One region of the Actinoallomurus sp. CA-142502 genome, then DNA from elsewhere that is predicted to be linked to it. Evidence: riboswitches for the same ligand, from Rfam matches in the RefSeq annotation. Region 1 holds a riboswitch; the other holds the start of a gene.
What was found. Region 1 has a riboswitch for glycine ahead of gcvP (aminomethyl-transferring glycine dehydrogenase). Riboswitches for the same ligand answer to the same signal wherever they lie in the genome.

Region 1 (3,390 bases):
CGCCGTCCTCCGCCGCGGCCCGTACGATCTCGCGGGCGCGGCCGGGAACCCGGGCGAGCACGGTGTCGAAGAAGGCGTCGTGGACGACCTCGACGCCCACCGCGCCCAGGCCGCCGCGCAGCAGCGTCGCGCGCTCGTGCACCCGCTCGGCGATGGCGGTGAGCCCCTCGGGACCGTGGTAGACGGCGTACATGCTCGCCATCACGGCGAGCAGCACCTGGGCGGTGCAGATGTTGCTGGTGGCCTTCTCCCGGCGGATGTGCTGCTCCCGGGTCTGCAGCGCGAGCCGGTACGCCGGCCCGCCGTCGGCGTCCAGCGAGACGCCGACGAGCCGGCCGGGGAGCTGGCGCTGGATGCCGTCACGCACCGACATGTAGCCGGCGTGCGGGCCGCCGAAGCCGTACGGCACGCCGAAGCGCTGCGTCGTGCCGACCGCGATGTCGGCGCCGAACTCCCCCGGCGGCCGGAGCAGTGTCAGGGCGAGGAGGTCGGCGGCGACCACGACCTGGGCGCCGCGCCCGTGCGCCGCCTCGGTCAGCCCCGACAGGTCGCGTACGGCGCCGCTCGCGCCCGGGTACTGCAGCAGCACGCCGAAGAAGTCGCCCTCCGGCAGTCCCCCGGACGTGTCGGCGACGACGACCTCGATGCCCAGCGGCACCGCGCGGGTGCGGATCACCTCGACGGTCTGCGGCAGCACGTCGGCGTCGACGAGGAAGGTGTCGCCGCTCCCCCGCGGCGCGACGCGGTGCGCCAGCGTCATCGCCTCCGCGGCGGCGGTGCCCTCGTCCAGCAGCGAGGCGTTCGCCACCGGCAGCCCGGTCAGGTCGCTCACCATGGTCTGGAAGTTCAGCAGCGCCTCGAGCCGCCCCTGGGAGATCTCCGGCTGGTACGGCGTGTAGGCGGTGTACCAGCCGGGATTCTCCAGGACGTTGCGCAGGATCACGCCCGGGGTGATCGTCCCGTGGTAGCCGAGGCCGATCATCGAGGTGAGCACCTGGTTGCGGGCGGCCAGCTCACGCAGCCGCGCCAGCGCCTCCACCTCGCTGAGCGCGGGCGGCAGGTCGAGCGGGCGGTCGGTGCGGATCCGGGCGGGCACGGCCGCGTCGACGAGCGCGCCGACGCCGTCGTACCCGGCGGTCTCGGCCATCGCGGCGCGTTCGGCCGGGGAGGGTCCGATGTGGCGAGCGGCGAACGGAACCTCGGTCATGGGGAGCCTCCAGGCGAGTCGGGGCGCGAACGCCACCGGGCACGCCGGTGGCCGGTCTCCCCCTCTGTCACCTGGACCTGAGAGCTTCGCCGCGACGGACGCGGCTTGCACCTTCGGTGAGGATCGGCGGCCGATGGAACGGCCGCGGTCTCCCGCTTTCCAGAGGTGCCTCGCCCACGCGGTCCTTTTGCCTGAGAGGTTCCGGGGAGGTTTGCTCCTTCGGCGCCCCGGCACTGGCTGCACCGGGATCTCTCCCGCGCGGGTTCGACGGCGATCTCCACCCTACCGGAGGGTTGTTTCCCCGACGTTAAGCATGGGGCGTGCGGGCCGTAAAGGTCAGCGGTTCAGGGTGCGGAAGCGGCGGACGCTCAGCGGAACGAAGATCACGAGTAGCACGCCGGACCAGAGCAGCGTCGCCGCCACCGGATGCCGCAGCGGCAGCGCGACGTCGCCGGCCGGAGCGCCGGGGTTGCCGAACAGCCCACGGCAGGCCGCGACCGCCGCGCTGACCGGGTTCCAGTCGGCGATCACCCGCAGCCAGGCCGGCATGCCGGCGGTCGGCACGAAGGAGTTCGACAGCATCGACACCGGGAAGACCAGCGGCACCATCTGGTCGGCGGTCTCCTCGTTCTTCACCAGCAGGCCGCAGAGCACTCCCGCCCAGGAGATCGCGTAGCGCAGGAGGATCAGCAGGCCGAACGCCGCGAGCGCCTTCGGCAGCCCGTCGTGGATGCGCCAGCCGACGGCCAGGCCGCAGCCGACCATGATGACCATGCCGAGGGCACCGACCAGGATGTCGCCGCCGACCTGCCCGAACGGCACTGCCGACCGGGCCATCGGCATCGAGCGGAACCGGTCCATGACGCCCTTGGAGGCGTCGGTGGCCACCGCGAGCATCGTGGTCATGAAGCTGGTGATCGATGTCATCGCGAACAGGCCGGGCATGAGGTACTCCCGGTAGTTCCCGCCGCCGGGAACCTTGATCGCGCTGCCGAAGACGTAGCCGAACAGCACGACCATGACGGCCGGGAAGACCAGCGCGCCGACGAGTTCCCCGGGCTGGTTCTTGAGCTGGACGAGGTTGCGCCACACCAGGGTGACGCCGTCGGTGAGGGTCCAGCGGAGCCGGTCCAGGCGTCCGGTGGGCGCGACGGGGGCATGGAGGACCATCAGGCGCTCACCTTCTCCGCGGTCTCTTCGGCCCGGCCGGTCAGGCGGAGGAACACCTCGTCGAGGGTGGGACGCCTCAGCGCGACGTCCTCGACCTCGACGCCAGCGCGGTCCAGCTCGCGCACGACGGCGGGCAGAGTGACGGAGCCGGCGGAGACGGGGACGCTCACCCGGCGGGACTCCGGATCGGTGTCCGGCTCGCCGATCCGGGAGAGCACGGCGGTGGCGTCGGCGAACGCGTCCGCGGCGGAGACGACGACGTCGATGCGGCTGCCGATCTCGGCCTTCAGCTCGTCCGGCGTGCCCGAGGCGATCACCTGTCCCCGGTCGACCACGGCGACCCGGTCGGCGAGCTGATCGGCCTCGTCGAGGTACTGCGTGGTCAGCAGCACGGTCACGCCGTCGGCGACCAGCTCGCGGATCGTGTCCCAGATCTCGCCGCGACTGCGCGGGTCCAGGCCGGTCGTCGGCTCGTCCAGGAAGAGCACCGGCGGCGCGGTGATCAGGCTGGAGATCAGGTCGATCCGGCGGCGCATTCCGCCGGAGTAGGTCTTGACCAGGCGGTCGCCGGCCCCGGCGAGGCCGAACCGCTCCAGCAGCTCGTCCGCGCGCCGCCGGGCGACCCTGGGCGGCAGGTGGTACAGGCGCCCGAAGAGCCGCAGGTTGTCGCGGCCGCTCAGCTTCTCGTCCATCGAGGCGTGCTGGCCCGCCAGGCCGATGCGGTACCGCACCTGGTCGGCGTCGCGGACCACGTCGTACCCCGCGACCCGCGCCCGCCCGGCGTCGGGCAGCGTGAGCGTCGACAGGATCCGCACGGTCGTGGTCTTGCCGGCGCCGTTCGGGCCGAGCAGGCCGAAGACGCCGCCCTCGGGCACCTCCAGGTCGACCCCGCGTACGGCCTCGGTCGGACCGAACCGCTTGCGCAGCCCCTCGGCCCAGATGGCCGGCTCCGAACTCGTCATCTCATCGTTTCCCTTCTACTGCGTACCTCGTACGCTCACTGGGTACACCGT
Region 2 (3,390 bases), 3.8 Mb from region 1:
ACCGTCGGTACGGATCTTCAGTAGCCAGCCCTCCCCGTACGGGTCGGTGTTGATCACGGCCGGGTCCTCCTCGACCGCACCGTTCACCGCCACGACCTCCCCCGTCACCGGCGCATAGATGTCACTCACCGACTTGGTCGACTCCGCCTCGCCACAGGGCTCCCCGGCCTCGACCGTGGCGCCCTCCTGCGGCAACGAGACGTACACGATGTCACCGAGGGCGTCGGCGGCATAGGCGGTGATCCCCACAGTCACAACACCGTCGGACGGCTCGGTAATCCACTCATGCTCTTCGGTGTAGGAAAGGGTCTCGGGAACGTTGCTCACGGGGTCCTCCTATAGAAAGGCAGGGCGACCTTGTCGACCGGCTCATGTTTGCCGCGGATGTCCACCGCCAGATCGGTGTCTTCGGTGTGACCCGCGTGGATATAGCCCATGGCGATGGGCTTGCCCAGTGTCGGGGACGGCGCGCCGCTGGTCACGACTCCGCACGGCGTGCCGTCTGATCCCACGATGTCGTACCCGTGCCGGGGCACCCGCCGTCCCCTGGCGACCAGGCCGACGAGGGTGCGCTCCGGCGCCTTGTCGGCGATCGCGGCCAGCGCGGCACGTCCGACGAAGTCGCCCTTGTCGAACTTGACGGTACGGCCGAGGCCCGCGTCGAACGGCGTCGTCTCGGCGGTCAGCTCGTTGCCGTACAGCGGCATCCCGGCCTCCAGGCGCAGCGTGTCGCGCGAGGACAGCCCGCAGGGCCGCAGGTCGTCGCCGCCGGCCTCGGTCAGCGCCGCCCAGGTCGCCACGGCGTCGCCGGCGGAGACGAACAGCTCGAAGCCGTCCTCGCCCGTGTAGCCGGTGCGGGCGATCAGGGCGTCGACGCCGGACACCGCGCCGGGCAGGATCGCGTAGTACTTCAGGTCGCCGAGCGCGGCGTCGGTGAGCTTGCCGAGGATCCCCTGCGCCTTCGGCCCCTGGACCGCGACGAGGGCGTACGCGTCGGAGCGGTCGTCGACGGTGGCCCCGTCGAACTTCTCGGCCCGCGCGGTCAGCTCTGAGCGTACGGTGGCGGCGTTCGCGGCGTTGGCCACGATCAGATAGGTCTCGGCGGCCAGCCGGTAGACGATCAGGTCGTCCAGGACGCCGCCGTCGGCGTCGCAGATCATCGTGTAGCGCGCCCGGCCCACGGCGAGCGCCGAAAGGTGTCCGATGAGGGAGTAGTCGAGCGCCGCCCCGGCCTGCGGGCCGGTCACGAAGATCTCTCCCATGTGGGACAGGTCGAACAGGCCGGCGCTGGTACGGACCGCCTGGTGCTCGGCGGTCTCGCTGCCGTAGCGCAGCGGCATCCGATAACCGGCGAACTCGGTGACGGTGGCGCCGAGGCCCTCGTGGACCTCGTGGAGTGGTGTCTTCTTGGTGTCCGGAACGGACATCGCGGCAGGCTCCTTATCGCGCGGGCGATCCGGGGGTCATATCGTCCCACTGGTTCGCGTGCGGTCTCGGCGCCTCCCCCTCTGTCATCGGCGCCTGAGAGCTTCGCCCGGGGGGCTTGCACCTTCGGCGGGAGCAGTGCTCCGCTTTCCAGAGGTCGCCTGCTCCGCGCGGTCTTCGTCGCCTGAGAGGTTCCGGGGAGGAGTTGCTCCTTCGGCGGCCCGGACTGGCGGTCCGGGCGCTCTCCCGCGCGGGATCAACGGCTGCCGCCAGGCTAGCAGCGCCCGTCGCGCGGCGACAGCCCGCACATCGGCCCACCTGGCCACGCGGATACACGCTGAGTGTATAGACGGCGAGTATACGCGCGACGTACCCTCCGTCTCATGAGCGTTCCCTACGCCCTCCTCGGCCTGCTCGAACGGGAGCCGAGCCACGGGTACGACCTGAAACGCGACTACGACGCGCTGTTCGGCCGGGGCAGGCCGCTGTCCTTCGGCCAGGTCTACGCCACCCTCGGCCGGCTCGCCCGTGCGGGGAAGGTGGTCGTGGGCGAGACCGAGGCCGGCTCGGGCCCCGACCGCAAGCGGTACGTCATCACCGAGACGGGGGCGACCGAGTTCGAGTCCTGGCTCGCCGAGCCGGTCGAGGCCGAGCCGCACCTGCAGACGGTGCTGTTCACGAAGGTCGTGCTCGCGCTGCTGCTCGACCGCGACGCCGAGGCGTACCTCGACGCCCAGCGCGCCGCCCACCTGAAACGCATGCGCGAGCTGACCGAGACCAAGCGGACCGGCGACCTGGTCGACGCGCTGCTCGCCGACCACGGCCTGTTCCACCTGGAGTCCGACCTGCGCTGGATCGACCTCACCGCGGCCCGGCTCGACGCGCTGAAACGCGAGGTCCTGCCGTGACGACTCTCGTGGAGGCGCGCGACGTGACGCTGTCGTTCGGCAGCACGCCCGCGCTGCGGGGCGCGAGCCTGTCGGCCGAGGCCGGCGAGATCCTCGCCGTCATGGGCCCGAGCGGGTCGGGCAAGTCGACCCTGCTGCACTGCCTGGCCGGGATCCTCACGCCGGGTTCCGGCGAGGTCCGGTTCGACGGCCGCCGGGTGGACACCATGGGCGAGGCCGAGCGCAGCGCCCTGCGCCGCGACCGCTTCGGCTTCGTGTTCCAGTTCGGTCAGCTCGTCCCCGAGCTGACCGCCGAGGAGAACGTCGCACTGCCACTGCTGCTCGGCGGCATGCGCCGGGGCGCGGCCGTCCGGCAGGCCCACCCCTGGTTCGAACGGCTCGGCCTGGACGGCCTGGAGCGGCGGCGGTCCGGCGAGCTGTCCGGCGGGCAGGCCCAGCGCGTCGCACTGGCCCGAGGCCTGGTCGCGAGCCCGCGGGTGCTGTTCGCCGACGAACCGACCGGCGCGCTCGACTCGCTCACCGGGGAGCAGGTCATGGAGCTGCTCGTGTCCGCCGCCCGCGAGGAGGGCACCACGGTCATCCTGGTCACCCACGAGCCGCGGGTGGCCGCGTACGCCGACCGCGAGGTCATCGTCCGCGACGGGAGGACCACGTCGATCGGGGTGATCTCGTGATCGGGTTCGGTGTGCGGCTGGCCGTGGCGGGCGGGCGAGAGGCGGCCGTGCGGCTGGTGGTCACGGCGGCCGCCGTCGCGCTGGGAGTCGGGCTGCTGCTGGCGACCTTGGCGGGCGTCAACGCGGTCAACGCGCAGAACGCCCGCTACGCCTGGCTGAACTCCGCGTCCCCCGAGGCCACGGCGGGTGTTCCGCCGTCCCCGGACCCACTGTGGGCCACCCTCGGCTACGAGCGCTACGAGGGCAGGACGATCACCCGGGTCGACGTCGCCGCCACCGGGCCCCGCTCACCCGTTCCACCCGGCATCCCGCGCCCGCCCGGGCCGGGGGAGTACTACGCGTCACCCGCGCTGACCGCGCTGCTGCGCACGGCACCGCCCGGC

Region 2: linked by a shared signal. The riboswitch ahead of gcvT (glycine cleavage system aminomethyltransferase GcvT) and the one ahead of gcvP (aminomethyl-transferring glycine dehydrogenase) in region 1 are both predicted to bind glycine.

The regions. Positions count from the first base shown of each region.
Region 1 covers NZ_JBNJMY010000001.1:5,806,496-5,809,885, forward strand. The annotation lists gene gcvP (aminomethyl-transferring glycine dehydrogenase) at 1-1,207, opposite strand, end outside; glycine riboswitch at 1,265-1,375, opposite strand; glycine riboswitch at 1,377-1,474, opposite strand; gene ACQEV1_RS27705 (ABC transporter permease) at 1,544-2,377, opposite strand; gene ACQEV1_RS27710 (ATP-binding cassette domain-containing protein) at 2,377-3,339, opposite strand.
Region 2 covers NZ_JBNJMY010000001.1:9,593,949-9,597,338, reverse strand. The annotation lists gene gcvH (glycine cleavage system protein GcvH) at 1-327, opposite strand, end outside; gene gcvT (glycine cleavage system aminomethyltransferase GcvT) at 324-1,427, opposite strand; glycine riboswitch at 1,499-1,585, opposite strand; glycine riboswitch at 1,587-1,684, opposite strand; gene ACQEV1_RS44850 (PadR family transcriptional regulator) at 1,809-2,333, shown strand; gene ACQEV1_RS44845 (ABC transporter ATP-binding protein) at 2,330-3,007, shown strand; gene ACQEV1_RS44840 (FtsX-like permease family protein) at 3,004-3,390, shown strand, end outside.